2 regions of the Anoxybacillus ayderensis genome follow, and region 2 is predicted to be linked to the other one. Evidence: predicted binding sites of a transcription regulator. Region 2 holds the regulator's gene; the other holds the start of a gene.

Region 1 (15,705 bases), on a different contig from region 2:
AACGACTACTTGCACAAACTCTCCACCGAGATCGTCAAAAACCACGACATCATCGGAATCGAGGATTTGCAAGTGTCAAACATGATGAAAAACCACAACTTAGCCAAAGCCATTGCCGACGTATCGTGGTCAACATTTACAGTCGAAGCCTCTATCGAGCAACTACAATCGCAAGTGTAATCCAGCGAAGAAGCTGGTTTCTTCTTTTTTTTCCCACCCCCTTTTCCGTATGAGTTGTCACCTTTTCTTGTAAGTGATATGATGGTAATTAGCGACTATATAAGCAAGGGGCGTTTTTGTATGCTTGGAATGTTAAAAAAAGTGTTTGATCCGAATAAACGACAAATTGCGCGATTAGAAAAAATCGCGAATGAAATTGATGCGCTCGGTCCGCAAATGGCGCAGCTTTCCGATGACGAATTGCGTCAAAAAACAGAGCAATTTAAAGCGCGTCTTGAAAAAGGAGAAACGCTTGATGATCTGCTTGTCGAAGCGTTTGCGGTCGTTCGCGAAGCAGCAAAGCGCGTGCTTGGCATGTATCCGTATAAAGTGCAATTAATGGGAGGCATCGCGCTTCATGAAGGCAACATCGCTGAAATGAAGACAGGGGAAGGAAAAACGTTAACCGCAACGATGCCTGTCTATTTAAATGCATTAACAGGAAAAGGCGTCCACGTCGTGACAGTAAACGAATACTTAGCAAGCCGTGACGCACACGAAATGGGCAGATTGTATCAGTTTTTAGGTTTATCTGTCGGACTGAATTTAAGCAATATGTCGCGCGAAGAAAAACAAGCGGCTTACAACGCCGATATTACGTACGGAACGAATAACGAATTCGGTTTCGATTATTTGCGCGATAACATGGTGTTATATAAAGAACATATGGTACAACGTCCGCTTCATTATGCGATTATTGACGAAGTTGACTCGATTTTAATTGATGAAGCGCGTACACCGCTCATTATTTCAGGTACAGCGCAAAAGTCTACAAAATTGTACATTCAAGCGAATGCGTTCGTCCGTACATTAAAACGGGATGTCGATTATACGTACGATGAAAAAACGAAAAGCGTGCAGCTCACGGAAGAAGGAATGAACAAAGCAGAGCGCGCGTTTGGAATCGATAACTTATTCGATTTAAAACATGTGACGTTAAACCATCATATTAACCAAGCATTGCGTGCGCACGTTGTCATGCAGCGCGACGTCGATTATGTCGTTGAAGACGGAAAAATCGTCATCGTTGACCCGTTTACCGGTCGCCTCATGCGCGGACGCCGATATAGCGATGGGCTTCATCAAGCGATCGAAGCAAAAGAAGGGCTTGAGATTCAAAATGAATCGATGACGCTTGCGACGATTACGTTCCAAAACTATTTCCGTATGTATGAGAAGCTTGCGGGGATGACGGGAACAGCGAAAACAGAAGAAGAAGAGTTTCGCAACATTTACAATATGCAAGTTGTCGTCATCCCGACAAATAAACCAGTCATTCGTGATGATCGTCCAGATTTAATTTATCGCACGATGGAAGGAAAGTTTCGTGCAGTTGTCGAGGATATTGCGGAACGTCATGCGAAAGGACAACCTGTCCTCGTCGGTACGGTGTCGATCGAAACGTCTGAATTGTTGTCAAGCATGTTAACGAAGCGCGGCATTCGCCATAACGTATTAAATGCGAAAAACCATGCGAAAGAGGCAGAAATTATCGCCCAAGCAGGTCAAAAAGGTGCGGTAACGATTGCGACGAACATGGCAGGACGCGGAACGGACATTAAACTTGGCGAAGGGGTGCGCGAGCTTGGCGGTTTAGCGGTCATCGGGACAGAGCGTCACGAAAGTCGCCGCATTGATAATCAGCTGCGCGGTCGTTCTGGTCGTCAAGGAGATCCGGGGGTATCGCAATTTTACTTGTCACTTGAAGATGAACTGATGCGTCGCTTCGGTTCAGAAAATATGATGGCGATGATGGATCGTTTAGGTATGGACGATTCACAGCCAATTCAAAGTAAAATCGTTTCAAAGGCGGTTGAGTCGGCACAAAAACGTGTCGAAGGAAATAACTTCGATGCACGTAAACAACTATTGCAGTACGACGACGTATTGCGTGAACAACGCGAAATTATTTATCGTCAACGTTTCCAAGTGCTTGATTCAGAAAACTTGCGCGATATCGTTGAAAAAATGATTCAATCGGTCATCGAGCGCGTCGTGCGCATGCACACGCCAGAAGATGAAATGCCAGAAGAATGGAATGTGCAAGCAATTGTTGATTATGTGCAAGCGAACCTTCTTTATGAAGGGGATGTGACGATCAACGACTTGCGCGGCAAAGATCCAGAAGAAATGATTGAATTCATTTGGAGTAAAGTGCGCGCGCGTTACGATGAAAAAGAAAGCCGCATTCCAGCTGAGCAAATGCGCGAGTTTGAGCGCGTCATCGTCTTGCGTGCTGTCGATATGAAATGGATGGAGCACATTGATGCGATGGAACAGCTGCGCCAAGGTATTCATTTGCGTGCGTACGGTCAAATTGATCCGTTGCGTGAATATCAAATGGAAGGATATGCGATGTTTGAAGCGATGATCGCTTCCATTGAAGAAGAAGTCGCACGTTACATTATGAAAGCAGAAATTGAAAACAACCTTGAGCGACAAGAAGTGGCAAAAGGTGAGGCGGTCCATCCGAAAGAAGGCGAAGAAGTGAAGCGCAAGCCGGTGAAAAAAGCAGTGGAAGTTGGTCGGAATGATCCGTGCCCGTGCGGAAGCGGAAAAAAATATAAACATTGTTGTGGACGATAAGTGAGGGACTTTTCCCTCGCTTTCGTTATGTTGCGTTCGTGATGACGTTTGAATACAATAATGGTTGAGGTGAATGACATGATTGATTTAGTAGAAATTAAGCAAGAGCTTGAGAAAATGGCTAAGCGATTAGCGGACATTAGGGGGTCTCTTTGACCTCGAAACGAAAGAAGCGCGCATCGAACAGCTAGAAGCACAAATGGCTGCCCCTGATTTTTGGGACGATCAAAAAGCTGCCCAAGCGGTCATTAGTGAAGCAAATGCGCTAAAAGATTTAGTTGGTGAGTTTCGTTCGCTTGAAGAGCGATTTGAAAATTTAGAAGTGACGTACGAGCTTGTCAAAGAAGAACCAGATGAAGAATTGCAAAAAGAGCTCGTGTCTGAGGCGAAAAAATTATCGAAAGACTTTAGTGAATTTGAACTGCAATTGTTGTTAAATGAACCGTATGATAAAAATAACGCCATTTTAGAACTTCATCCTGGCGCAGGTGGAACAGAGTCGCAAGATTGGGCGTCGATGTTGTTGCGCATGTATACGCGCTGGGCGGAGAAAAAAGGATACAAAGTGGAAACGATCGATTATTTACCGGGTGAGGAAGCAGGAATTAAAAGTGTCACGTTGTTAATTAAAGGGCATAATGCATACGGATATTTAAAAGCGGAAAAAGGCGTCCATCGCCTCGTGCGCATTTCACCGTTTGATGCTTCTGGTCGCCGTCATACGTCGTTCGTTTCGTGCGAAGTTGTACCTGAATTTGATGACAACATTGAAATTGATGTGCGGCCAGATGAAATAAAAGTCGATACGTATCGTTCGAGCGGTGCCGGCGGTCAGCACGTCAATACGACAGACTCAGCTGTACGCATTACACATATTCCAACAGGCATTGTCGTCACATGCCAATCAGAGCGTTCGCAAATTAAAAACCGCGAAAAAGCGATGAATATGTTAAAGGCGAAATTGTATCAAAAGAAATTAGAGGAGCAACAGGCGGAGCTCGCAGAAATTCGCGGCGAACAAAAAGAAATTGGCTGGGGAAGCCAAATTCGTTCTTATGTGTTTCATCCGTACTCGCTTGTAAAAGATCATCGGACAAATACCGAAGTCGGAAATGTGCAAGCGGTTATGGACGGAGAAATTGACGTCTTTATCGACGCATATTTACGTTCGAAATTAAAACAAGGGTAAGGTGTCCGGCATGGGCACCTTTTGTTGTGTATGTTGAAAGAACGTATATTAACTTCACTATATTAAATCATTATTGCGTTAATTCGATGTCATTTACTTCCTATATCGGGCATGCTATACTCACGAGGGAAGGTGAGAAGCATGCGAAAAAGAAGCAACATAACAAATCCATTTGTTGAAAAAGTGCTCGAATACGTATACATTCTTGTCGGCTCGGCCGTTGTGGCCGTTGCGTTTAATTTATTTTTACTTCCGAATCGTGTCGCATCTGGTGGGGTAAGCGGCATCAGTACGATTTTACATGCGACGCTCGGTTGGCAGCCAGCATACGTACAATGGGCGCTTAACATTCCGCTATTTATCGCAGGTGTGCTATTGCTCGGAAAGCAATTTGGTGTAAAAACGTTAGTCGGTACCGCCTTTTTACCGTTTGTCGTTTATTTAACACATGACGTGGCGCCGGCAACGCACGATCCATTGCTTGGGGCATTATTTGGCGGCATTGGCGTCGGTGTAGGACTAGGCATCGTTTTCCGTGGACGAGCATCGACAGGGGGAACCGACCTAGCTGCTCAAATTATTCATAAATATACAGGGTTATCGTTAGGGACGTGCGTCATTTTAATTGATGGTTTAATCGTTTTAACCGCAGCGTTTGTGTTCGATTTAGAACGGGCGCTATATGCATTAATTGCGTTATTTGTAACGAGTAAAACGATTGACTTTGTCCAAGTTGGTTTCGGCAATTCAAAAATGGCAATGATTATTACAACAAAAGAAGAACAAGTGCGGGAAGCGATTTTGCATAAAATTGACCGCGGTGTGACAAAACTACATGCATACGGTGGATATACAGAAAAAGAGCGCACGATGCTTATGTGCGTTGTGGCACAAAGCGAGTTCACAAAATTGAAACAATTAGTGAAAACCATTGATCCGTCTGCATTTGTCGTCGTTATGGATGCAGCGGAAGTGCTTGGCGAAGGATTTAAACGTGCCTAACGTAAAAACGATGCGATATAATAGAAGTGTATGAAAATGTTGACAAGGGGGATTTCGTATGAAGAAAAAGCTACTTAGCTTATTTGCTGGTACAGCGATCGTGTTAGCTGCCTGTGGTGGAGGGGATAGCGCGAGCGAAAAACCAGCCAACGGTGGCGGGGATACAGCTTCAGCTGCAGAAGCCGTTTACAAAAAAACATGTGCAAGCTGCCACGGACAAAACTTAGAAGGTGGCGTTGGTCCTGCACTTGACAAAGTAGGCGGAAAATATTCACAAGATGAAATTAAAAATATTATTGCAAACGGTCGCGGCGGTATGCCAGGTGGTCTACTCCAAGGCGACGATGTCGATAAAGTAGCGGAATGGTTAGCAGCGAAAAAATAAAGAGGATGCCAATGGGAGCATCCTCTTTTCGTTTGTAACACTCTTGAAATATAACTGTAAATAAAATTCGCCCCCTTTTTGTCGGAAATGATGATATAATGGACGAGGTAAGAATTTTGCAGGAATATGTAGAAAAACATCGAATACTTAGGTGGTTGCTTATGATTGAAATGCAAGATGTATATAAAACGTATCCGAACGGAGTCATTGCATTAAACGGGATTTCCGTTCGCATTAAGCAAGGAGAATTTGTATATGTCGTCGGTCCGAGCGGCGCTGGGAAATCGACGTTTATTAAAATGATGTATCGCGAAGAAAAGCCGACAAGCGGAAAAATTATGATTAACGGTGTCAACTTGGCGAATATAAAAGACAGCAAAGTGCCGTTGCTTCGCCGAAACATCGGAATCGTCTTTCAAGACTTTAAGCTTCTTCCAAAGTTAACGGTATATGAAAATGTCGCGTTTGCTTTGGAGGTTATTGAAGAATCGCCAAAAAACATTCGCAAGCGCGTCATGGAAGTGCTTGACTTAGTGCGGCTAAAACATAAAGCGCGCTTTTATCCAGATGAATTATCGGGCGGAGAACAGCAGCGCGTGTCAATTGCCCGTTCGATCGTCAACAATCCGTCGATTGTCATTGCCGACGAACCGACAGGAAATTTAGACCCGGATACATCGTGGGAAATCATGGACATTTTCGAGCGCATTAACGATCGGGGAACGACGATTGTGATGGCAACGCATAACCGTGAAATTGTCAATACGATTCGTAAGCGCGTTATTGCGATTGAACGCGGGAAAATTGCGCGCGATGAAGTGAAGGGGGAATATGGCTATGAAACTTAACACCCTTCGCCGTCATTTTCGTGAAAGTTTAAAAAGTCTCGGACGAAACGGTTGGATGACGTTTGCGTCCATTAGTGCTGTCACGGTAACGCTTTTGCTTGTTGGCGTATTTCTCGTCATTATGCTCAACATTCAACATATAACGAAACAAATTGAACGCGACGTCGAAATTCGCGTGCACGTCGATTTAAGTGCGACAGAAGCAGATAAAGATGCGCTCAGAGCGAAGTTAGAAGCTCTTTCTGGCGTCGAAAAAGTAACGTATTCATCGAAAGACGAAGAATTGCAAAAGTTGATTGAAAGTTTCGGAGAAGACGGAAAGTCATTCCGCTTATTTGAACAAGATAACCCGTTAAGCGATGTATTTATCGTAAAAGCGAAAAATCCGCTTGATACAGAAAAAATCGCAAAGCAAATTGAACCGTTGCCATCTGTCGGCAAAGTGAAATACGGAAAAGGGCAAATTGAAAAACTATTTGCCGCAACAAAAACGATTCGCAATGTCGGATTAGCGCTTATTATTGGGTTGTTATTTACAGCGATGTTTCTCATCTCAAACACAATTAAAATTACGATTTTTGCCCGCCGTCGCGAAATCGAGATTATGAGATTAGTAGGCGCGACAAACGGGTTTATTCGCTGGCCATTTTTCCTTGAAGGGCTATGGCTCGGCATTTTCGGTTCGATCATTCCGATCGCCATCGTTCTTTCCGCTTACTCGTACGTATTTGACTTGTTGTATCCAAAGTTGAAAGATACATTTTTTCAACTTCTCCCGTTTTATCCGTTTGCATGGCAGTTGGCAGCTGTGCTCGTCTTATTAGGAGCATGCATTGGTATGTGGGGAAGCATGATGTCAGTGAGACGATTTTTAAAAGTATAGAAAGAGAGAGGGGTTTACGGTGCGAAATAGATGGGGAACGATCGTTGCAGTCGTGATGCTGTTTATAAGTGTTGCTGCGCCTGCATATGCGGTAACAAATCGCGACATTCAACAAAAAAAGCAAGAAATTAAAAGCGTGCAACAAAAACAATCATCGCTCGAAAGCAAGTTAGAGCAGTCGCAACAAGAAATTGAACGGTTAAAAGCAGAACAAGAAAAAGTAAATGCGGAAATCAAAAAGCTCGATTTGGCGGTAGAAGAAACGAGCGCCAACATTCGTGCGAAACAACAAAGCATTGAGGAAACGAAGCAACAAATCGTTGCGCTGAAAAAAGAAATTGAAGAAGTTGCTGCCCGCATTGAACAGCGCAATGAGTTGCTGAAAGAGCGCGCGCGTTCATTGCAAGAAAGCGGCGGTGTCGTGAGCTATTTAGACGTCTTACTTGGGGCGAAAAGTTTTAGCGACTTTATTGACCGTATGAGCGCAGTTGCGACCATTTTTGAAGCAGATCGTCAAATCATTAAAGAGCAGGAAGCAGATAAGGCGTTAAAAGAAGCGAAAGAACAACAATTAAACGATCAGTTAATCAGCTTGCAAAAACAGCTAACGGAGCTTCAACAATTAAAACAGACGTTGAATGAACAAATCGCGGCAAAAGAAAAATTAATGGCGCAGTTAAAAGAAGAACAAAAGCATGAAGAAGAAAAACAACTCGCTTTAGAAGAAGAAAAAGAGTTGCTTGAAAAACAAGAAGCGGCAATGAAAAGCCAATTGCAAGAAATGATTCGCCGTCAAAAAGAGCAAGAAGAAGCACGGAAACGCGCATTAGCGAGTCGCGGTTCGTCTGAAGACGATGGGGGCAGTTTGCCGCCTGTGTCAGATGGGGCGTTCATGCGCCCAGCAAACGGGCCAATTACATCGACATTTGGACCGCGTTGGGGTGAATTCCATTACGGCATTGACATCGGTAAACGCGGTGCTAGCGTTCCTGTCGTTGCGGCAGCTGATGGCTATGTGTATCGCTCATACTATTCATCAAGCTACGGAAACGTTATTTTTATCATGCATTACATTGATGGACAAGTATATACGACAGTGTATGCTCATTTAGAATCACGTCTTGTTGGCGAAGGACAAAACGTCAGCAAAGGACAAATGATCGGCTATATGGGCAACACTGGTCGTTCGTTCGGTGCGCACTTGCATTTTGAGTTGCATCGCGGCCCTTGGAACGCATCGAAATCAAATGCAGTAGACCCGCTAAAATATATTCCATTCTAAAGCACAGCTCGTTTGCTGTGCTTTTACGTATTGGTTGAGAAAATGGCGCGATCGGTGTAAAATAAATACATCTTTATCATAGTTATGAACGGTACAAGCTATTCATATAATGAAAATAAACAGGCATCGCACACGGTGTGATGCCTTTCATGTATCGAAGGGTGAGGAGGCAAACAATGAACAAAAAAACAATCGCAGCACTCATGGCTTTATCGATGTTGTTCGGTTCAGGGGTGACGTATGTCGGCATGCAGTCGCTTTCTTCCGATACGTCAACGATGACGATCAATATCCCAACGACAACGGAGAAGCCGGCGAATGAAGAGCTTCAAAAAATTGAACAAGCATACAGCATGATTAAACAAAAATACGTTCATGATGTCGATGACAAACAGCTCATCGACGGGGCGATTCAAGGAATGATCGCGACGTTAAAAGATCCGTATTCCGTTTATATGGATAAAGAAACAGCGGAACGATTTAACGAGTCGCTCGATTCTTCTTTTGAAGGAATCGGAGCGGAAGTAAGCATGGTTGACGGCAAAGTGACGATCGTTGCTCCGTTTAAAGGATCGCCTGCAGAAAAAGCCGGGCTTCGTCCGAACGATCAAATTATTAAAGTGAATGGCGAAAGTTTAGAAGGGCTTGATTTATATGAAGCGGTATTGAAAATTCGCGGGAAAAAAGGGACGATCGCTCGCTTAGAAGTCGTTCGACCGGGAGTAAGCGGCGTATTGACGATCGAAGTCGTGCGCGATGAAATTCCAATTGAAACAGTATATGCATCAATGAAAGAAGTAAATGGCAAACAAATCGGCTATATCGAAATTACATCGTTTGCGGAAAAAACAGCGGAAGATTTTAAAACGAAGTTAGCGGAATTTGAGAAAAAAGGCATCTCAGGGCTGATCATTGATGTACGCGGCAATCCGGGCGGCTACTTACAAAGTGTGGAAGATATTTTAAAAGAGCTTGTGACAAAAGATAAGCCGTATGTACAAATTGAAGAGCGCGACGGCGATAAACAACGTTTCTTCTCAAATATGACGAAGAAAAAACAATATCCTATCGTCGTTTTGATTGATAACGGAAGCGCATCGGCATCGGAAATTTTAGCGGCGGCGTTAAAAGAAGCGGGCGGGTATATGCTCGTTGGTGAAAAAACGTTTGGAAAAGGAACAGTTCAACAAGCGTTGCCAATGAATGACGGAAGCCATATTAAATTAACGTTATACAAGTGGCTGACGCCAAATGGAAACTGGATTCATGAAAAAGGAATTGAACCAGATGTTAAAGTGAAACAGCCTGACTTTTTCTATGCGCATCCGCTTCAAATCGACAAGCCTTTAGCATATGACATGAATAACGAACAAGTGAAAAGCGCGCAACAAATGTTAAAAGGTCTCGGTTTTGATCCAGGGCGTGAAGACGGCTACTTTAGCAAACAAACAGAACAAGCCGTTCAAGCGTTCCAAAAAGCAAACGGCTTACAAGCGACAGGGAAAATTGATAAGCAAACGGCTGATGTATTGCAAACAAAAGTGATGGAAGCAGTTCGCGACGAACGATACGACGAACAATTGAAAAAAGCATTGCAACTAATCGGAAAGTAAACAAACTCCCCCTCGCCTTCATAGGCAGGGGGAGTTTTTATAAGATAAGAAAGTATAAAATTTCAAATTGATGTCTAGCTCCAAGCGCCATCGGCTCGAGTCGCTCCGCCCCACACTGCGGCGGCGACAGCCTCCTCGGTGGGGCTTGTGCGCTCTTCGCCGATAGGCAGGCGCTTTGCGCTTTTCTTATAAAAAGAAGCTGATGATGCCGCGTCGTTTTTGTTTTGTTGGTTGTTCGATGATCGGTTCGGTTTGTTTTTGCCGTTCAAGTTCACCAATGCGTTGTTCGAGCTGTTGGATATATTGGAGCATTTCTTCCATTTCGCGTCGATGTTGCAGCAATTGAAAAGAGACGACGTCATCTGCTTTTTGTTCTATTTTTCGTTCAAGTTCATCGAGACGTTGTTCCACTTCTTCCCATTCCACATGTTCTTTTTCTTCTTCATCCACGCCGAGAAATTTATATTTTTCTAATTGTTCGATCGCTTCGTTCGTAAATACATAATGTCCTGCTTCATTTTTCGTGCACGGAATGTTATATTTTTTCACCCAGCGTTGCACCGTTTTTGTCGATACCCCAAGACGCTTCGCTACTGCGCTCGTTTTTAACTCCATCGTTTCACGCTCCTTCCGATCATATATGAACAAACAGTTAGACACTTTTCATAAAATTCCTTGTTCGTTGACAAAACTAGTGTTCATTCGGCAAAGAAAGTGAATTTTCGTCAACCATAAACGTTTGAAATTTGTTACAATACAAAATAGACGATCGGAAAAAATGGAGATGATGGAAATGGAATGGGGATTGGCATGGCTGAAAGCGTTCGGAACGTTTTGGCTACAACCGTTATTATATTATGCGGTCATATTTGCATTGTTTATTGGCTGGCGTCGCGTGCAACGAGAACGGCGAGATTTTCATACGCGCGTGTACCGAACATCGCGTGAGTGGCGTGCCCTTATTCGCTCGCGCAGCTGGTTTGCGCTCATTTTTTCGCTTGTGACTGTTGGGGCTGGGGTTGTTCTCCCGAATGATACGCTCGTCTTTTGGGCAATGGTGACGATCGTATGCAGTTTGTTTATGCAGCTTCGGTTGTTATCGGCTGCATATGTCGGAAGCATCGTCATATTTACCGTTAGTTTTTTTGCGCAAACAGAGTGGGCGCAGCCGTTTTTTGCGCGTTTTTTCCCACATGTGACAGAAACGAATGTGACAGCTGTCGCGTTTCTGATCGGGTTGCTTTTGTTTATTGAAATGTGGCTCGTTCATCGGGAAGGAGCAGAGTTAAGTTCTCCTCGTCTTGTGACGAGTAAGCGAGGGCTTGTCATCGGTGAACAGTTCGTTCAGCGGCTTTGGCTTGTGCCGTTGATCATCCCTGTGCCGGGGGATGGCGTGCAATCGTTTGCGGCGTGGTGGCCAATTATTTCTGGTGGCAATACGTATTCGTTCGTGCTCGTTCCGTTTTTGCTTGGTTTTTCACAACGGGTGCAAACGGGACTACCTGTCCATTTAGCGAAATGGACGGCAAAACGCATCGGTTGGTTAGCGTGTGTCGTCAGTTTATTGGCGATCGGTAGCTACTGGATGAAGCCGATCGCGATCGTTGCTGCGGTAGTAGCTATTTTATGGAGGGAATGGATCGCTTTATCCGCCAAGTTATATGAACAAAAATTCCCGCCATATTTTACGAAGCGAATGAGCGGACTTGTCATTTTAGGGGTGTTGCCGAACACGCCAGCACATAAAATGGCGCTTTCAGTTGGAGAAGTGATCGTAAAGGTGAACGGCACGCCAGTCGCAACGGAAGATGAATTTTACGCGGCGTTGCAACAAAATCGAGCGTTTTGTAAGCTAGAAGTACTAAACGAAAGCGGGGAAGTTCGTTTTGCGCAAACGGCTTTATTTGAAGGCGAACATCACGAACTCGGACTGTTATTCGTAAGAGATGAGGGATAGCTATGTGGTTTGTATTAGCATTAATTGTACCAGCGTTGTTAGTCATTTTGTTTACGCGGGTTACGTATAACCATTATGTCGGTACGTTGCTTACTGTCGCATTGTTAGTGGCGTCATATGTGAAAGGATATACGGATCAGTTGTATGAAATTGTTGCGGATTTGGCGTCGCTCATTGTCGGATTTTTATATGCAAAACAAATGGTCGAGAAACAAAAACGGTCGTAAACCTGTCCAAATGGGCAGGTTTTTTCATAGAATATTTGTTCGTATTTTTCGCTTTTCGTTTCATTTGTATGGTACAATACGAAGTAGAAATGAAGTGGAGGGACCGTTGTGAGCACATTTCAATTAGTATCCGCTTATGAGCCGCGTGGCGATCAGCCGAAAGCGATTGCGAAGCTTGTCGAAGGCATTCAGCAAGGGAAAAAGCATCAAACGTTGCTTGGCGCAACAGGAACAGGAAAAACGTTTACGATTTCAAACGTCATTCAACAAGTAAATAAACCGACGTTAGTCATCGCTCATAATAAAACGTTAGCGGGTCAGTTATATAGCGAGTTTAAACAATTTTTCCCGAACAACGCTGTTGAATATTTTGTTAGCTACTACGATTATTATCAGCCGGAAGCGTACGTGCCGCAAACGGATACGTACATTGAAAAAGATGCGAGCATTAACGATGAAATTGATAAATTGCGCCATTCCGCGACGTCTGCGTTATTTGAACGGCGCGACGTCATTATTATCGCCAGCGTTTCATGCATTTACGGCTTAGGTTCGCCGGAAGAATATCGTGAACTTGTCGTTTCGCTTCGCGTCGGTATGGAGATGGAGCGCGATCATTTGCTTCGTCGGCTTGTCGACATTCAATACGAACGAAACGATATTGATTTTCGTCGTGGGACGTTTCGGGTGCGCGGAGATGTCGTCGAAATTTTCCCAGCTTCTCGCGATGAGCATTGTATTCGCATTGAATTTTTTGGTGATGAAATTGAGCGTATTCGCGAAGTAGATGCGTTGACGGGACATGTGATGGCGGAACGAGAACATGTGGCGATTTTTCCAGCCTCTCACTTCGTCACGCGCGAAGAAAAAATGAAACTGGCGATTGAAAATATTGAAAAAGAACTAGAAGAGCGGCTTCGCGAACTGCGCGAGCAAGGAAAATTGCTTGAAGCGCAACGGTTAGAACAGCGGACGTGCTACGATATTGAAATGATGAAAGAAATGGGCTTTTGTTCGGGGATTGAAAACTATTCGCGCCATTTAACGTTGCGACCGCCTGGTTCGACGCCTTATACATTATTAGATTATTTTCCTGACGACTTTTTAATTGTCATTGATGAATCGCATGTGACATTGCCGCAAATTCGTGGCATGTATAACGGCGATAAAGCGAGAAAAGAAGTGCTTGTCGAACATGGCTTCCGCTTGCCGTCAGCGTTAGATAACCGTCCGCTCACGTTTGAAGAATTTGAGCAAAAAGTAAATCAAGTCATTTACGTTTCTGCCACACCGGGTCCGTATGAGCTAGAACATTGTCCAGAAGTTGTCGAGCAAATTATTCGTCCGACCGGATTGCTAGACCCGACCATTGACGTGCGACCAATTGCAGGACAAATTGACGATTTAGTCGATGAAATTCAAAAGCGAATCGCTTGCAATGAGCGAACGCTTGTGACGACGTTGACGAAAAAAATGGCAGAAGACTTAACCGATTATTTAAAAGATATCGGCATTCAAGTCGCTTATTTGCATTCGGAAATTAAAACGCTTGAGCGCATTGAAATTATTCGCGATTTACGATTAGGTAAATATGATGTGCTCGTCGGCATTAACTTATTGCGAGAAGGGCTTGATATTCCAGAAGTGTCGCTTGTCGCGATTTTAGATGCGGATAAAGAAGGATTTTTACGTTCTGAGCGTTCGCTTATTCAAACGATTGGACGGGCAGCGCGCAACGCAAACGGTCATGTCATCATGTATGCCGATACGATCACAAAATCGATGGAAATCGCGATAAACGAAACGAAGCGGCGTCGCGCCATTCAAGAAGCGTACAATCGCGAGCATGGCATCGTGCCAAAAACGATTCAAAAAGACATTCCAGATGTCATTCGTGCGACGTTTGCTGCAGAAGAAAAAGAAACGTATGAAACAAAAGACGTTCGCCATTTATCGAAAGAAGAACGTATTGCGCTCATCGCCAAACTGGAACAAGAAATGAAAGAGGCAGCGAAAGCTCTTCATTTTGAACGGGCTGCTGAGCTGCGCGATCTCATTTTAGAATTGAAAGCTGAGGTGTAACGAATGGATCATATTGTCGTCAAAGGAGCGCGTGCGCACAATTTAAAAAATATTGATGTCGTCATTCCGCGCAACAAACTTGTTGTGTTGACGGGGTTATCTGGCTCTGGAAAATCATCGCTTGCGTTTGACACCATTTATGCGGAAGGACAACGGCGCTATGTCGAGTCGTTATCGGCGTACGCCCGCCAATTTTTAGGGCAAATGGACAAACCGGACGTCGATTCGATTGAAGGGCTGTCGCCTGCCATTTCCATTGACCAAAAAACGACGAGCCGCAATCCGCGTTCAACGGTCGGAACGGTGACGGAAATTTACGATTATTTACGTTTACTGTTTGCGCGCATCGGCCGCCCTGTTTGTCCAACGCATGGCATTGAAATTACGTCGCAAACGATTGAACAAATGGTTGACCGCCTTATGCAATATCCAGAGCGGACGAAGATGCAAATATTAGCGCCTATCGTTTCCGGACGAAAAGGGACGCATGTGAAAACGTTAGAAGAAATAAAAAAACAAGGGTATGTGCGCGTTCGCGTCGACGGAGAATTGCGTGACGTATCGGAAGACATCGTGCTTGAGAAAAATAAAAAACATTGTATTGAAGTCGTCGTAGATCGCATTGTGATGAAAGAAGGTATTCAGTCACGCCTTGCCGATTCGCTTGAAACGGCGTTAAAGCTTGCAGAAGGCAAAGTGCTCGTCGATGTGATCGGACAAGAAGAATTGTTGTTTAGTGAACATCACGCTTGTCCGCATTGCGGCTTTTCGATTGGCGAACTAGAGCCGCGCCTATTTTCATTTAACAGCCCGTACGGCGCATGTCCTTCATGTGACGGATTAGGGGCAAAGCTTGAAGTCGATCTCGATTTAGTCATTCCTAATAAAGAGCTGACGCTTCGTGAACATGCGCTCGCTCCATGGGAACCGCAAAGCTCGCAATATTATCCGCAATTGTTAGAAACGGTATGTCGACATTACGGCATCGATATGGACGTGCCTGTAAAACAGTTGCCGAAAGAACAGCTCGACCTTTTATTGTACGGATCAAATGGCGAAAAAATATATTTTCGTTATGAAAACGACTTCGGTCACGTGCGTGAAACGTATGTGGAATTTGAAGGGGTCGTGCGCAACGTTGAACGCCGTTATCGGGAAACGACGTCCGATTACGTACGGGAGCAAATGGAAAAATATATGACCGAACAGCCGTGTCCGACGTGTCATGGCAACCGTTTGAAAAAGGAAAGTTTAGCTGTGTTCGTTGGCGGCAAACATATTGGCGAAGTGACAGCGATGTCGGTGAACGAAGCACTGGCGTTTTTTGAAACGCTTCACCTAACGGAAAAAGAACAAAAAATCGCCCATTTGATTTTACGTGAAATTGTTGAACGGCTCGGTTTTTTAAAAAACGTCGGACTCGATTATTTAA
Region 2 (15,705 bases):
AAAGTCGTTGTGTTAATTGGTCCAACGGCTGTAGGGAAAACAAAAATGAGCATAGAGTTGGCCAAGCGTTTACATGGAGAAATTATTAATGGAGACTCGATGCAAGTATATAAAGGATTAGATATTGGAACCGCTAAAATTTGTCAAGAAGAAATGGAAGGTGTACCACATCATTTATTGGATATAAAGGAACCGCACGAATCTTTTTCTGTTGCAGAGTTTCAGACGCTTGCTCGTTCGCTCATTACAGATATAACAAAACGCGGAAAACTGCCGATCATCGTTGGTGGTACAGGGCTATACATTCAATCTGTGATTTACGATTATCAATTTTCAGATGCACCATCAAATGAAGCGTATCGCCAGTCGCTAGAACAATGTTCACCGATTGAACTTTACGAGCGACTCAAACAAATTGATCCGCCAAGTGCGGAACGTATTCATCCGAATAACGTTCGTCGTGTCATTCGTGCATTAGAAATTTATCATTGCACAGGGAGAACAATGACAGAATGGCTAAAAGAACAAAAAAGGAAACTCGTGTATAACGCAGCGCTCATTGGATTGACGATGGAACGTGAGAAACTATATGAGCGCATTAATGAACGGGTAGATCAAATGATTGATCAAGGGTTGATTGAAGAAGTGAAACGATTGTATGAACAAGGTTTACGCGACTGTCAAGCGATTCAAGCGATCGGTTATAAAGAGCTATATGCATATTTAGATGGACAAATCACGCTTGAAGAGGCGATCGAACAGTTGAAACAAAACTCTCGTCGTTATGCGAAACGTCAGTTTACATGGTTTCGTAATCAAATGCCTGTTCAATGGTTTGACATGACTGATGATACAATGTTTGAAAGGCGAGTAAATGAAATTTCGCATTACATAGAAGGAAAGTTTCACTTTGAGGCGAATATATAGACGTAATGTAGAGAGAAAAGAGGAGGACGAAGTAATGAAAAACACAATAAACATTCAAGACCAGTTTTTAAACCAATTGCGCAAGGAAGAAACGACGGTTACTGTATTTTTACTCAATGGATTTCAATTGCGTGGTTTAGTAAAAGGATTTGACAATTTCACGGTGTTATTAGAAGTAGATGGAAGACAACAATTAATTTATAAACATGCGATTTCTACGTTTGCACCTCAAAAAAATGTGAAAATTGAAATGGAGTAAGCCAAATCGCTCACCATATCGGTGGGCGATTTTTTCGTTAGGCATTTGTCACGAAATGGGCGACAACAGCGTATATTGATAAAAGAAGCAACGATGAAGGAGAGGTGACGTCGCCTTGTCAGAGTTGACGATGAAGCAAACAAAAAGTCAAATTAATATTGTGCTTAATGCAAAAAACGTCAATTACTTATCGAAAGAAGAAACGACAAATCGAATTGATTATCATCAACATGCCGTGTTAAAAGAGATTCAAAAAGAACTAGATGAATTAGTCGGGTTAAATGAAGTGAAAAAATTAATTAAGGAAATTTACGCATGGTTATATATTAATAAAGCACGTCAAGCCAATGGATTAAAAGGGAATAAACAATCGCTTCATATGATTTTTAAAGGAAATCCTGGGACAGGGAAAACAACAGTGGCCCGTATTCTTGGAAAGTTATTTTTAGAAATGAACGTCTTATCTAAAGGACACTTTATTGAAGCAGAACGTGCAGACTTAGTTGGGGAATATATTGGACATACGGCGAATAAAACTCGCGATTTAATAAAAAAAGCGCGAGGTGGGATTTTATTTATTGACGAAGCGTATTCACTTGCACGCGGAGGAGAGAAAGATTTTGGAAAAGAAGCAATTGATACGTTAGTAAAAGGAATTGAAGATTTTTCGGATGATTTAGTCGTTATTTTAGCGGGATATCCAGCTGAAATGGATTATTTTTTGTCGTTAAATCCAGGATTACCTTCCCGCTTTCCGTTGATGCTCGAATTTCCTGATTACACAACGGAAGAGCTTGTACAAATCGCAAAACAAATGCTCCATATAAGAGAATACGAGCTTACTTCTGAAGCCGAGCGAAAGTTGCGCGAACATATTGAACAACTACTAGCTGGGGGATATCAAAGAAAATTTAGTAACGGTCGTTACATTCGAAATTTGATTGAAAAAGCAATTCGGAAACAAGCGGTACGTTTGTTGCATGAAGGGCGCTATGACAAAAAAGAACTGATGATCATACGAGAGAGGGATTTAGTTGTTGAATAAATTGGGAAGGGAAACCTTCCTTTTTTTATATTAGGAAAGAAGGGTTTCCTTTTTATTTGTAGAATATAATCTGAAAATAAAAAGTATTATTTACATGAATAAAAAAGAGAAGGAGGGGTTTGTTTTGTATTTAACGATTGGTGAAGTGTTCGCACAAACGGTAAGAAAGTTCCCGAAAAAAGAAGCGCTTGTTGATGTTCGTACAGGGCTTCGCTATAAGTACGAACAATGGGCAAAAGAAGTGGACAAACTTGCAAGCGCTTTCTTAAAAGCAGGGGTGCGAAAAGGGGATCGTATATCGACCGTGTTATTTAATACGGCGGAGCTTGCGACCGCTTTTTTTGCGTGCGCGAAAATCGGTGCGGTTTTTAACCCGATTAATTTTCGCTTGCGGCCAAAAGAAATCGCTTACATTTTAACGGATGCTACCCCAAAAATCGTATTATTTGAGCAAGCAGTCGAACCACAAATTACAGCCATCCATCGTGAATTTCCACACATTTCTTTTTGGATCATTGACGGACAAGTGCCAGCGTACGCGGTTTCTTATCACGAACAAATCCAACATGCAAGCGACGAACTTCCAGCAATCGACGTTTCCGAAAATGATTTGTATGCGATTATGTATACAAGCGGAACGACAGGGCGGCCAAAAGGAGTGATGCATCGACACCGCGACATGGTTGAACAAAGCTTGATTTGCAATTCGGTGATGCGCATTCGTGAAACAGAGCGCGGGCTTGTTACCGCCCCAATGTTCCATTGCGCAGAATTGCATTGCTGCTTCCTCCCGCGCGTTCACGCGGGCGCAACGAACGTCATCGTTCACCATTTTGACCCGAAACAAGTATTAACCGCCATCGAACAAGAGAAAATTACCGTGTTATTTGCCGCGCCGACGATGTGGAATATGATTTTGCAAGAAAAATTGTCAGAGTACGATTTATCCTCACTTCGCATTGGGTTGTACGGAGCGGCCCCGATGGCGCCAGTGCTTGTGAAAGAATGTAAAGAGCGGTTAGGCATTGATTTAATTCAAGCGTACGGCATGACAGAAATGGGGCCAGCGGTGACTTTCTTATACGAAGAGGAGCAGTTAACGAAAGCGGGATCTGCCGGACGCGCATGCTTAAACCATGAAATTCGCATCGTCAAACCGCGAGAAGACGGACCGTCTGACCCTGATGACATTTTACCTCCAGGAGAAGTCGGAGAAATTATCGTCAAAGGCCCATGCATGATGATCGGCTACTACAACCGCGAAGATGCGACGGAAAAAGCGATGTATAAAGGCTGGTATCATTCTGGCGATTTAGGCTATATGGATGAAGACGGCTATTTATACGTTGCCGACCGCGTCGACGACATGATTATTAGTGGCGGCGAAAACGTCTATCCGCGCGAAGTAGAAGACGTGCTTTATGAACATGAAGGCGTGCTTGATGTTGCGGTGCTTGGCGAGCCGGATGCCTTGTGGGGAGAAAAAGTCGTTGCATTTGTTGTGAAAAAGGACCCACAGCTTAACGCGGAACAGTTAGAGGCGTTTTGCAAACAAAGCGACAAGCTCGCTCCGTATAAACGGCCGCGTGCCTACTATTTTGTCGACGCGTTGCCACGCAATGCGAGCGGGAAAATCCAAAAATTTTTGTTGCGCGAGCAAATGAAAAACATGGCGCAATCATAGGATGGTGACAACATGGCAACGTATTTCCACGAAGAACATCACATTTTTCGTGAGGCGTTCCGCAAATTTTTGCAAAAAGAAGCGTATCCGTTTTATGCCGATTGGGAAAAACAAGGGATTATCCCGCGTGAGTTTTGGCGGAAAATGGGGGATAACGGGTTTCTTTGCCCATGGGTAGACGAAACATACGGTGGATTTGGTGCCGACTTTGGCTATTCGGTCGTGATAAATGAAGAATTAGAAAAGGTAGGATCAAGCCTTGTCGGCATCGGCTTGCATAACGATATCGTCGTTCCGTATATCGCATCGTATGGAACAGACGAACAGAAGAAAAAATGGCTACCAAAATGCGTGTCTGGGGAAACCATTACCGCCATTGCGATGACCGAACCAGGCGCTGGTTCTGATTTGGCGGGCATTTCGACAACAGCGATGAAACAGGGCGACGACTACATCGTCAACGGGCAAAAAACGTTTATTACAAACGGCATTCATGCGGATTTAGTCATTGTCGTCTGTAAAACAAATCCGCAAGCAACCCCGCCACATAAAGGCATTAGCCTCCTTGTTGTCGAGCGCACAACCCCAGGGTTTACACGTGGACGGAAGCTAGAAAAAGTCGGCTTGCATGCCCAAGACACGGCCGAGCTATTTTTTAGCGACGCAAAAGTTCCGGAAGAAAACTTGCTTGGAGAAGAAGGAAAAGGTTTTTACTATTTGATGGAAAAATTGCAACAAGAGCGTCTCATCGTTGCGATCGCTGCGCAAACAGCGGCAGAAGTGATGTTTGATGTAACGAAACGATATGTGAAAAACCGCGCGGCGTTTGGAAAAACAATTAGCCAATTTCAAACGGTTCAGTTTCGGCTCGCGGAAATGGCAACGGAAATTGCACTAGGGCGCGCGTTTCTTGACGATGTCATCGAACAACATATCGCGGGGAAAGACGTCGTAGCGAACGTATCGATGGCGAAATGGTGGATTACGGAAATGGCAAAGCGTGTCGCTTCGGAAGGGATGCAACTTCACGGAGGATATGGCTATATGGAAGAATATGAGATTGCAAGACGCTATCGCGACATTCCGGTTAGCGCCATTTATGCCGGCACGAATGAAGTGATGAAAATGATCATCGCGAAACATCTTGAACTTTAGGAGGGTGTATGCACATGATGAACGTTCCATTAAATATTGCGACAATGCTTGAACGGGCAGAACTGTTTTTTCCGAAAAAACAAGTTATTTCGCGGATGAAGAAAGGGCTTGTCCGCCATACGTATCAAGAAATTAGTGAACGGACGAGAAAGCTTGCTAGTGCATTACGAACGCTTGGTGTCAATACAGGCGACCGCGTCGGTACGTTCGCGTGGAACCATCATCGCCATTTAGAAGCGTATTTTGCGATTCCAGGCATCGGAGCGGTGTTGCATACGATCAATATTCGCCTGTCGACGCAACATATCGCCTATATTATTAATCATGCAAACGACCGTGTACTATTGATTGATGACGACTTGCTACCGCTCATTGAACGAGTAAAAGACGAAATAAACGTCAAAGCATTTATCATTATGACCGATGAACCAACGCTTCCAGAGACGACGCTTGCGCCTGTTTACCATTATGAAGAATTGTTGCAACAAGCCGAGCCGATTTCATTTGTCAAAGACCTCGACGAGCATCACCCTGCCGGGATGTGTTATACGTCTGCGACAACTGGAAATCCGAAAGGCGTGTTGTACTCCCATCGCGGCATCGTTCTCCATAGCATGGCGCTAGGGCTTGCTGATAGTGCCGCATTGTCGGAATCGGATGTGGCGCTTCCAGTTGTGCCGATGTTCCATGCGAATGCGTGGGGATTGCCGTTTGCTGCAGTTTGGTTCGGGACGACGCTTGTTATGCCAGGGGCGGCATTTACGCCGAAAATATTGGCAGAACTAATGGAACAAGAAAAAGTGACGCTTGCGGCCGGTGTGCCGACCGTTTGGCTCGGTTTGTTGAATGAATTGGAGAAAGGTTCGTACGATTTAAGCAGCGTGACGCGCATTTTATGCGGCGGCTCAGCTGCGCCAAAAGGAATGATTCGCGCCTTTGAAGAAAAATACGGTATTCCGTTTGTGCACGCTTACGGCATGACAGAAACGAGCCCGCTTGTCGTCTTATCGCGACTAAAAAGCTACCAGCAGCACGTATCGAACGAAGAAAAATTGGACATTCGTGCGAAACAAGGGTTTCTTGTCCCAGGGGTAGAAATGAAAGTGATCGGAAAAGATGGCGAAGTAGCGTGGGACGGAACGGAAATGGGCGAACTATGCTTGCGCGGCCCATGGATTGCCGATGAATATTATAACGATGAGCGAAGCAAAGACGCATTTCGAGATGGTTGGCTACATACAGGGGATGTCGTCACCGTCGATGAAGAAGGGTTTATTAAAATCGTTGACCGTACAAAAGACGTCATTAAGAGCGGCGGGGAATGGATTTCGTCTGTCGATTTAGAAAATGCTTTGATGGCGCACGAAGCAGTGTTTGAAGCGGCCGTTGTGGCAGTTCCGCACCCACAGTGGCAAGAGCGCCCGATTGCTTGCGTCGTAGTAAAGGAAGGAAAAAGCGTGACAAAAGAGGAACTATACGACTTTTTACGGCCGCAATTTGCGAAATGGTGGCTGCCAGATGAAATCGTCTTTATGAACGAAATTCCGAAAACGAGCGTCGGAAAGTTTTTAAAAATGAAATTGCGTGAACAATTGCGCGATTATTTTACAAACGTTCAATAGGGGGAGTAACGATGCAAATAATGGCGGTCATCGGTGCCGGCTTAATGGGAAGCGGCATTGCTCAATCGCTAGCGATGGGCGGGAAAACGGTTTATTTATACGATATTTCTGAAGCGGCGCTTGAAAAAGGAGTACAAGCCATTCAAAAAAGCCTTGCCCGTTTTGTAAAAGCCGGGAAATTACAAGAACAAGAGGCAACGGCTATTCTTGCCCGCATTCAACCCGAAACGAACTTGCACGAAGCAGTAAAAGCGGCAGACGTTGTCATTGAAGCCGTTCCAGAACATTTGCCGCTCAAAAAACAAGTGTTTGAACAGCTTGACCGCTATGCGAAACAAGAGGCGATTTTAGCGACTAATACGTCGGAATTAAGCGTCACCGCGATTGCTGCAGCGACCAAACGTCCAAGCCAAGTCGTCGGCATGCATTGGTTTAATCCGGCGCCAGTCATGAAGCTCATTGAAATCGTAAAAGGGGTAGAAACATCAGAACAAACGATTGAAGCCATTCAACAATTATCGGAAGCCATTGGCAAAGAAACGGTTATCGTAAAAGATATGCAAGGATTTGTGACAACACGTGCGTTAGCGGCGCATATGTTGGAATGCATTCGTATGTATGAAGAAGGGATCGCTTCCGCGGAGCATATCGACAAAGCGATTCGCCTTGGGCTGAATTACCCGATGGGCCCGCTTGAACTTGCCGATTTAGTCGGGTTAGATACGATGCTATTTGTCAGTGAAAATATGACGGAAGCATATGGCGACCGATTCCGCCCGCCACAAACGCTTCGCAAACTTGTGGAAGCAGGGCATCTCGGTCGAAAAACAGGCAAAGGATTTTATACGTACGAATGAAAGAAGGGAAAGATATGCGAGAAGTGGTGATTGTCGAAGCGGTACGCACCCCTGTCGGCAAGCGAAACGGGGTGTTTCGCGACAAACATCCTGTTCATTTAGCGGCAATTGTGCTTGATGAAGTTGTCAAGCGTGCTGGGGTGGGAAAAAAGGCAATTGAAGACATCGTCATGGGCTGCGTAACGCCGATTGGCGAACAAGGCTACAATATCGGGAGGTTAGCAGCATTGGAGGCAGGCTTTCCAGTAGAAGTACCGGCGGTGCAAATCAACCGCATGTGCGGCTCTGGCCAGCAAGCGATCCATTTCGCTGCCCAAGAAATTAAATCAGGCGATATGGAGATGACGATCGCTGCTGGTGTAGAAAGCATGACAAAAGTGCCAATTTTAAGCGACGGAAACGAGCGAACGATTCCATCATCGCTCCATGAAAAATACGAATTTGTTCACCAAGGCATTTCTGCGGAATTGATCGCCGAAAAATACGGATTGACGAGAGAACAATTAGATGAATATGCGTACGAAAGTCATCAACGGGCACTTCGAGCGCAAGCGGAAGGTCGTTTCACGGAAGAAATGGTGCCTGTCAACGGACTTGATAAAGACGGCAACGACATCATCGTAACAGCTGATGAAGGACCGCGCCGAGATACATCGCTTGAAGCGCTAGCGGCGTTGAAGCCCGTTTTTAAACAAAATGGGAAAATTACTGCCGGCAATGCGAGCCAAATGAGTGACGGCGCAGCCGCGGTGCTATTGATGGAGCGCGAAACAGCGCTTCGCCTCGGCTTGAAGCCAAAAGCAAAAATCGTTGCCCAAACGGTCGTCGGCTCCGACCCGACATACATGCTTGACGGTGTCATTCCGGCGACGAAAAAAGTATTGCAAAAAGCGAACCTCACGATTGACGATATCGACCTTGTCGAGATTAACGAAGCGTTCGCATCTGTCGTCCTCGCTTGGCAAAAAGAAATTGGTGCCCCGCTTTCGAAAGTGAACGTCAACGGTGGTGCCATCGCCTTAGGTCACCCGCTCGGCGCAACGGGCGCCAAACTCATGACATCGCTCGTTCACGAACTCGAACGACGAAAGGGACGCTACGGCTTATTAACAATTTGCATCGGGCATGGCATGGCAACCGCGACCATTGTGGAGAGATGGGAAGGATAAAAAAGCAGGAGCCTCCTTTGAGGGCTCCTGTTTTAGTTGTCTGTTTTTAACGATTTATTCGGCAATTTCCAGTTGTATGTATACGATAAAATGCGCAATGTCGCAACGACAATAAACAATACATACAAGCTAATTGGAGAATGTGCGATGCCGGTTCCGACCGCAACGCCCGCTAAAATCGCCCAAACAGCATAAATTTCATCACGCAATACGAGAGGTTTTCTTCCCGCCAATACATCGCGAATCATTCCGCCTCCACTTCCAGTCAATACAGCAGCAACAATGACTGCACTCAACGGGCGATTCATTTGAACAGCATATAATGCTCCTTGAATGGCGAAGGCTGACAATCCGAGAGCATCAAAAAAGTTTCCCCAACGTTGCCAATGTGGTAGCATTTTGTGTGGAAACAAATAGACAATAGTCATCGCGATAAACGCGATGAAAAAAAGTGTTTGCTGTTGCCAAAGAACAGATACAGGTACGCCAATTAATACGTTGCGCACAGCACCGCCGCCGAATGCGGTTACAATTCCGAGAATGTATACACCTAAAATATCGTATTCCTCTTCCATAGCGACAATCGCTCCGCTAATCGCAAAAGCAACAGTGCCAATTATACTTAATACTTCCCAAGTCATCATCGCAATCCTTTCTGTTATGTAACATTACGTTAAAATTTTATGTATAAAATATAAAAAAATCAATGATCATTTTTCGGCCATAGCGCTTTTAAACTAGATTTGTTATGATGAGAACAGATGTTCAATAGGAAAGAGGGGAAATATGGAAAAGGAACGAGTCATTATTGTTGGATGTCAATTGCCACATGTTGATGATGAACGATTTTCGTATTCGCTAGAAGAGCTTATTTCGCTCGTTCATACAGCAAATGGCGAGGTAGTCATCACCCTCACGCAAAAACGGGACACGATTCACCCGGCTACATATATCGGAAAAGGAAAAGTCGACGAGCTCGTGCGTCTTGTCGAACAATTTGAGCCAGATGTCGTCATTTTTAATGACGAACTGTCGCCAAGCCAAAACCGTAACTTAACAAAGTTGTTAAATGTACGCGTCATTGACCGAACGCAGCTTATTTTAGACATTTTCGCAAGCCGCGCGCGCTCCAAAGAAGGGAAATTACAAGTCGAACTTGCCCAGTTGCAATACATTTTGCCGCGCTTAAGTGGGCAAGGCGCAGCACTTTCCCGATTAGGTGGTGGAATTGGAACGAGAGGACCGGGGGAAACGAAGCTTGAAACAGACCGCCGTCATATTCGCCGCCGTATCGATGAAATTAAAGCGCAACTAAAAGTCATTGTCGAACATCGCGAACGCTATCGCGAGCGGCGGAAGAAAAATGCGGTGTTTCAAATGGCCCTTGTCGGCTATACGAACGCTGGCAAATCAACGCTTTTTAACCGCCTAACGAATGCGGATGCGTTTGAAGAAAATTTATTGTTTGCTACACTAGATCCGCTCACGAGAAAACTTGTGCTGCCAAGCGGTTATACCGCGCTGTTGACGGACACGGTCGGCTTCATTCAAGACTTGCCGACAACGCTCGTCGCGGCGTTTCGTTCGACGCTAGAAGAAGTGAAAGAAGCCGATTTTATTTTACATATTGTCGATTCATCGAATCCGGATTATATTCAACATGAACAAACAGTTTATCGCTTGCTCGAAGAATTGGAGGCGACGACGATTCCAATTGCGACGATTTATAACAAACGAGACATTGTCCTTCCAAGCTTTGTCCCAAGCCCGAAAACCGATTATATGTTAGTGAGTGCGTTTCATGAACAAGACGTTCAAAAATTGCGCCAATTTATCGAAGAAAAAATAACTGAAGCAATGGAGCGTTACGACGTGACGATTCCAGCGTTTGAAGGAAAATTGCTGGCACAGCTAAAAGCAGAAACGATTGTGCGACACATGTACTACAACGAACAAAGCGGCATGTATGAATGCAGCGGCTACTTATTGCGAGAACATCCACTTTTGTTACAACTAAGAACATACCAAAAATAGAAAGGGTTTTTTTATGTTTCAACATTTAACACACGGAGAAATGATTTCTGCACTCGTTAAAGAAATTGAAGCACAAATTGCGCCGATTCATCGGGCGATTGACGAGCGCATTGACTACAATCAATATCGCGTATTACAAAGCTTTCGCCGTTATCAAGTAAGCGACGCACATTTTATTCCGTCGACAGGATATGGCTATGATGACATGGGACGCGACACGCTTGAAAAAGTGTATGCGGACGTATTCGGTGGGGAAGCGGCGCTCGTTCGTCCACAAATTATTTCTGGTACGCACGCCATTACAATTGCCTTATTCGGTATTTTACGTCCGGGTGATGAACTTTTGTACATTACCGGCAAACCGTACGATACGCTAGAAGAAATCGTTGGCATTCGCGGCAAAGGAATTGGTTCATTAAAAGAGTTTCATATCGGCTACAACAGCGTACCGCTTACAAACGAAGGAAAAGTCGATTTTGCAGCGGTCAAACAAGCAATCAATGAACGAACGAAAATGATCGGCATTCAACGCTCTAAAGGGTATGACCCACGCCCGTCATTTACTATTGCTGAAATTAAAGAAATGATTGATTTTGTAAAAGCAATGAAACAAGACGTTGTCGTTTTTGTGGATAACTGTTACGGGGAATTTGTCGAAGAACAAGAGCCGTGCCATGTCGGCGCTGATTTAATCGCTGGTTCGCTCATTAAAAATCCTGGGGGTGGATTAGCGAAAACAGGAGGATATCTCGTTGGTAAACGCGAATATATTGAAATGTGTGCATACCGAATGACATCACCGGGAATTGGGGCAGAAGCGGGCGCCTCGTTATACAGTTTACAAGAAATGTATCAAGGTTTTTTCTTAGCACCACATGTCGTCGGACAAGCGTTGAAAGGGGCGGTCTTTACGGCGGCGATGCTCGAACGCATCGGCATGAATACGTACCCGACATGGAACGCTACACGTACGGATTTAATTCAATCGGTACAATTTGACGATGCTGAGCAAATGATTGCGTTTTGTCAAGCCATTCAATTTGCCTCACCGGTCAATGCGCACTTTACTCCATATCCGAACTATATGCCAGGATATGAAGATGACGTCATTATGGCGGCAGGCACATTTATTCAAGGGGCAAGTATTGAGCTATCAGCCGATGGACCTATTCGCCCGCCATATGTTGCATACGTGCAAGGGGGATTGACGTACTCACACGTTAAAATTGCTGTTTGTATCGCGATTGATCGGTTGCTTGAGAAACAATTAATTAAATTATAAGATATTTTCAGAAAAAAACATGTGATAAAATGTAACATATTATTGACATATAAAATAACATAGAATAAAATAAAAATACGTATTACGTAAGGAGGGGTCGACATGAATAGTCACATTCGTCGCTCCATGCCGTTATTTCCTATCGGTATCGTTATGCAGTTAACGGATTTATCAGCGCGACAAATTCGCTATTATGAGGAACACGGTCTCGTTTCACCTGCGCGAACAGAAGGCAATCGTCGGTTATTTTCGTTTAACGACGTGGATCGGTTGCTCGAAATTAAAGATTTAATTGAACAAGGTGTGAATTTAGCAGGCATTAAACAAATTTTTGCCTCACGTCAACAACAGCATGCGGACACCGTACCACCTGTCGCGCCAAAAGTAGTGAAACAAGATTTATCCGAAGCGGAATTACGCAAACTGTTACGTGCCGAATTAATGGAAGCGGGTCGTTTGAATCGTGCCTCACTTCGTCAAGGGGATATCGCTCGCTTTTTCCATTAAAATTTATGTTTTTTACACAAATGATTTTTTATTTTGGGGGAGGAATATGTAATGGCTAAGTACACAAAAGAAGATATTTTTCGTATTGTAAAGGAAGAAAATGTAAAGTATATTCGTTTACAGTTTACAGACATTCTTGGCACGATTAAAAACGTCGAAATCCCTGTAAGCCAACTACAAAAAGCGCTCGATAATAAAATGATGTTTGACGGATCGTCAATTGAAGGATTTGTCCGTATTGAAGAATCAGATATGTATTTATATCCTGATTTAGATACATTTGTTATTTTCCCATGGACAGCTGAAAAGGGAAAAGTAGCTCGTTTCATTTGTGACATTTACAATCCAGATGGCACACCATTTGAAGGTTGCCCTCGTTATAATTTAAAACGTGTATTGAAACAAATGGAAGAGCTCGGATTTACAGAGTTTAACCTAGGCCCAGAGCCAGAGTTTTTCTTATTCAAGTTAGATGAAAAAGGAGAGCCGACGTTAGAGTTAAACGATAATGGCGGTTACTTCGATTTAGCACCAACGGATTTAGGTGAAAACTGTCGTCGTGATATCGTATTAGAGCTAGAAGAGATGGGTTTTGAAATTGAAGCCTCTCACCATGAAGTCGCACCGGGCCAACATGAAATTGACTTTAAGTATGCCAATGCGGTAAAAGCGTGCGATGACATTCAAACCTTTAAACTTGTTGTAAAAACAGTAGCACGCAAACACGGTTTACATGCGACATTTATGCCAAAACCTCTCTTTGGTGTAAACGGTTCGGGTATGCATTGTAACTTATCGCTCTTTAAAAATGGTGAAAATGCCTTTTTTGATCCGAATGGTCAATTGCAACTAAGCGAAACAGCATTGCAGTTTATTGCGGGTGTGTTAAAGCATGCTCCAAACTTTACAGCGGTAACAAACCCAACAGTAAACTCATATAAGCGTCTCGTTCCAGGTTATGAAGCCCCTTGTTACGTTGCATGGTCAGCACGCAATCGCAGCCCATTGATTCGTATCCCGGCATCACGTGGCATGAGCACGCGTATTGAAGTGCGTAGTGTAGACCCAGCGGCAAATCCATACTTAGCGATGGCTGTATTGTTGGCTGCTGGATTAGACGGCATTAAAAATAAATTGACACCGCCAGCACCGGTTGACAGAAACATTTATGTGATGACGAAAGAAGAGCGTTTAGAAGAAGGTATTGTTGATTTGCCTGCAACATTAGCGGAAGCGCTCGAAAACTTAAAATCCGATGAAGTAATCGTAAATGCACTTGGTAAACATTTATTTGAACATTTCGTTGAAGCAAAAGAAATTGAATGGGATATGTTCCGCACAGCGGTACATCCGTGGGAACGCGAACAATATATGAGCCTTTACTAAAAAAAGCTAACGGTTTTTCCGTTAGCTTTTTTAATGAATTGAGCGGTATACGCCAATCACTTTTCCTAAAATCATTGCATTCGAAACAATGATCGGTTCCATGGATGAATTTTCAGGTTGCAAGCGAATATGGTCCTTCTCTTTAAAGAAGCGTTTGACGGTTGCTTCGTTTTCTTCTGTCATCGCTACAACGATATCTCCGTTATTAGCCGTTTGTTGTTGACGGACGATCACGTAGTCTCCGTCTAAAATACCAGCCTCAATCATACTTTCTCCGACAATTTGTAACATAAATACTTGGTCATCTGGTGAGACGAATCGTTCTGGAAGAGGGAAATATTCTTCAATGTTTTCGATTGCGGTAATCGGTTGTCCAGCTGTTACTTTTCCGACGATTGGAACGTTGACGACGTTTGTCTTTGGGATGGATTCGTACTCGTCCAAAATTTCAATGGCGCGTGGTTTTGTTGGATCGCGTCGAATGAAGCCTTTGCTTTCTAAACGGGCTAGATGACCGTGAACGGTTGAACTTGATGCTAAACCGACTGCTTCTCCAATTTCCCTCACTGATGGTGGATACCCTTTCGTGCGTACTTCTTGTTTAATGAAATCTAATATTTGTTGTTGTCGTTTTGATAATTTCGCCATTCTTATACACCTCTTCCTTTTCATCTTTGCCCATATTATAACATAATTTTTGTTTTGAATACAAACATAAGTTCGAAAATATAGTTGACACGAACAAAAGTTCTCGTTATTATAAAAACAAACAAACGTTCTGTTTTTAGGGGGTAGAAGGTATGGGGAAAATACATTATGTCGTGATGTTTTTATTTAGTGTATTGTTTGTTTGGGCGTTTTTGCACGTCACACAATCGGTTGATAAACAAAAATATGTTGAGATTACTGTGTCAGCTGGTGATACGTTATGGAAGCTTGCGGACAAATACAAACATGAACATCAATTGTCCCATGAACAATTCATTCAATGGGTAATGTCAGTAAACAACCGTTCAGACGAACGATTAATCATTGGTGAGAAAATTGTCATTCCTGTGTTAAAATCAAATAGCGAAAATCGGCTTGTTGCGAATAGACCGTAAAGAAAGGGATGACGAATGAACGCCATTATTTATTGTCGTGTAAGTACAACGAAAGAAACGCAAGAAACATCGTTACAAAGACAAAAAGAAGAGTTAGAACAGCTTGCGGCGGAATACGAAATGAATGTTGTCAAAATTATTCAAGAGCAAGCAAGTGGCTACGACATCGAACGGGAAGGGATTATGGAGTTGCTTGATACGATCAAGCAACATCGCATTGATGTCGTTCTCGTACAAGATGAGACAAGACTTGGACGTGGGAATGCAAAAATTGCTCTCCTTCGTTGTTTACAAAAAGAAGGTATTCGGGTGTATACGGTGAGCCATCGAGGGGAGCTTCAGCTATCAGAAGCGGATTCGATGGTGTTAGAAATCATTAGCATTGTAGAAGAGTATCAAAGGAAAATACATAATTTAAAAATTAAACGTGGGATGCAGCGAGCTGTTCAAAACGGCTATCGACCAGAAAACAATTTGCGCAACGTAGGTGAACACGCTGGACGTGATCGAAAAGATGTACCAATTGAAGACATTATTCGATTGCGTCAAAATCGCTTAACGTTCGCTGAGATTGCTGCAACGCTTCGTTCGTTTGGTTATGATGTATCAAAAGCGACCGTGCATCGACGATACAAAGAATATGAGCAACTTGTCAACAATGAAAAATTTTTGTAT

Evidence for each region. Region 2 encodes LexA, which represses DNA repair genes until DNA is damaged. Its sites were predicted from a motif close to CGAACATATGTTCG; they were not measured.
Region 1: a site for LexA is predicted at 12,220-12,233, ahead of uvrB (excinuclease ABC subunit UvrB). Genes of this name have one in related genera too.

The regions. Positions count from the first base shown of each region.
Region 1 covers NZ_JACDUV010000001.1:307,823-323,527, forward strand. Annotated here, with positions in the region: partial or broken gene tnpB (IS200/IS605 family element RNA-guided endonuclease TnpB) at 1-138, shown strand, start outside; gene secA (preprotein translocase subunit SecA) at 301-2,805, shown strand; one part of gene prfB (peptide chain release factor 2) at 2,887-2,958, shown strand; one part of gene prfB (peptide chain release factor 2) at 2,960-3,994, shown strand; gene HNR63_RS01540 (YitT family protein) at 4,136-4,996, shown strand; gene cccB (cytochrome c551) at 5,055-5,381, shown strand; gene ftsE (cell division ATP-binding protein FtsE) at 5,543-6,229, shown strand; gene ftsX (permease-like cell division protein FtsX) at 6,219-7,112, shown strand; gene HNR63_RS01560 (PcsB-like coiled-coil domain-containing protein) at 7,132-8,394, shown strand; gene HNR63_RS01565 (S41 family peptidase) at 8,571-10,007, shown strand; gene HNR63_RS01570 (MerR family transcriptional regulator) at 10,194-10,622, opposite strand; gene HNR63_RS01575 (PDZ domain-containing protein) at 10,801-11,964, shown strand; gene HNR63_RS01580 (CsbA family protein) at 11,967-12,191, shown strand; gene uvrB (excinuclease ABC subunit UvrB) at 12,300-14,273, shown strand; gene uvrA (excinuclease ABC subunit UvrA) at 14,277-15,705, shown strand, end outside.
Region 2 covers NZ_JACDUV010000003.1:89,384-105,088, forward strand. Annotated here, with positions in the region: gene miaA (tRNA (adenosine(37)-N6)-dimethylallyltransferase MiaA) at 1-927, shown strand, start outside; gene hfq (RNA chaperone Hfq) at 962-1,186, shown strand; gene spoVK (stage V sporulation protein K) at 1,302-2,231, shown strand; gene HNR63_RS04895 (fatty acid--CoA ligase) at 2,356-3,915, shown strand; gene HNR63_RS04900 (acyl-CoA dehydrogenase family protein) at 3,928-5,070, shown strand; gene HNR63_RS04905 (long-chain fatty acid--CoA ligase) at 5,085-6,692, shown strand; gene HNR63_RS04910 (3-hydroxyacyl-CoA dehydrogenase family protein) at 6,704-7,549, shown strand; gene HNR63_RS04915 (thiolase family protein) at 7,564-8,718, shown strand; gene HNR63_RS04920 (trimeric intracellular cation channel family protein) at 8,751-9,359, opposite strand; gene hflX (GTPase HflX) at 9,505-10,752, shown strand; gene HNR63_RS04930 (methionine gamma-lyase family protein) at 10,766-12,034, shown strand; gene HNR63_RS04935 (MerR family transcriptional regulator) at 12,137-12,541, shown strand; gene glnA (type I glutamate--ammonia ligase) at 12,593-13,927, shown strand; gene lexA (transcriptional repressor LexA) at 13,958-14,575, opposite strand; gene yneA (cell division suppressor protein YneA) at 14,728-15,030, shown strand; gene HNR63_RS04955 (YneB family resolvase-like protein) at 15,046-15,705, shown strand, end outside.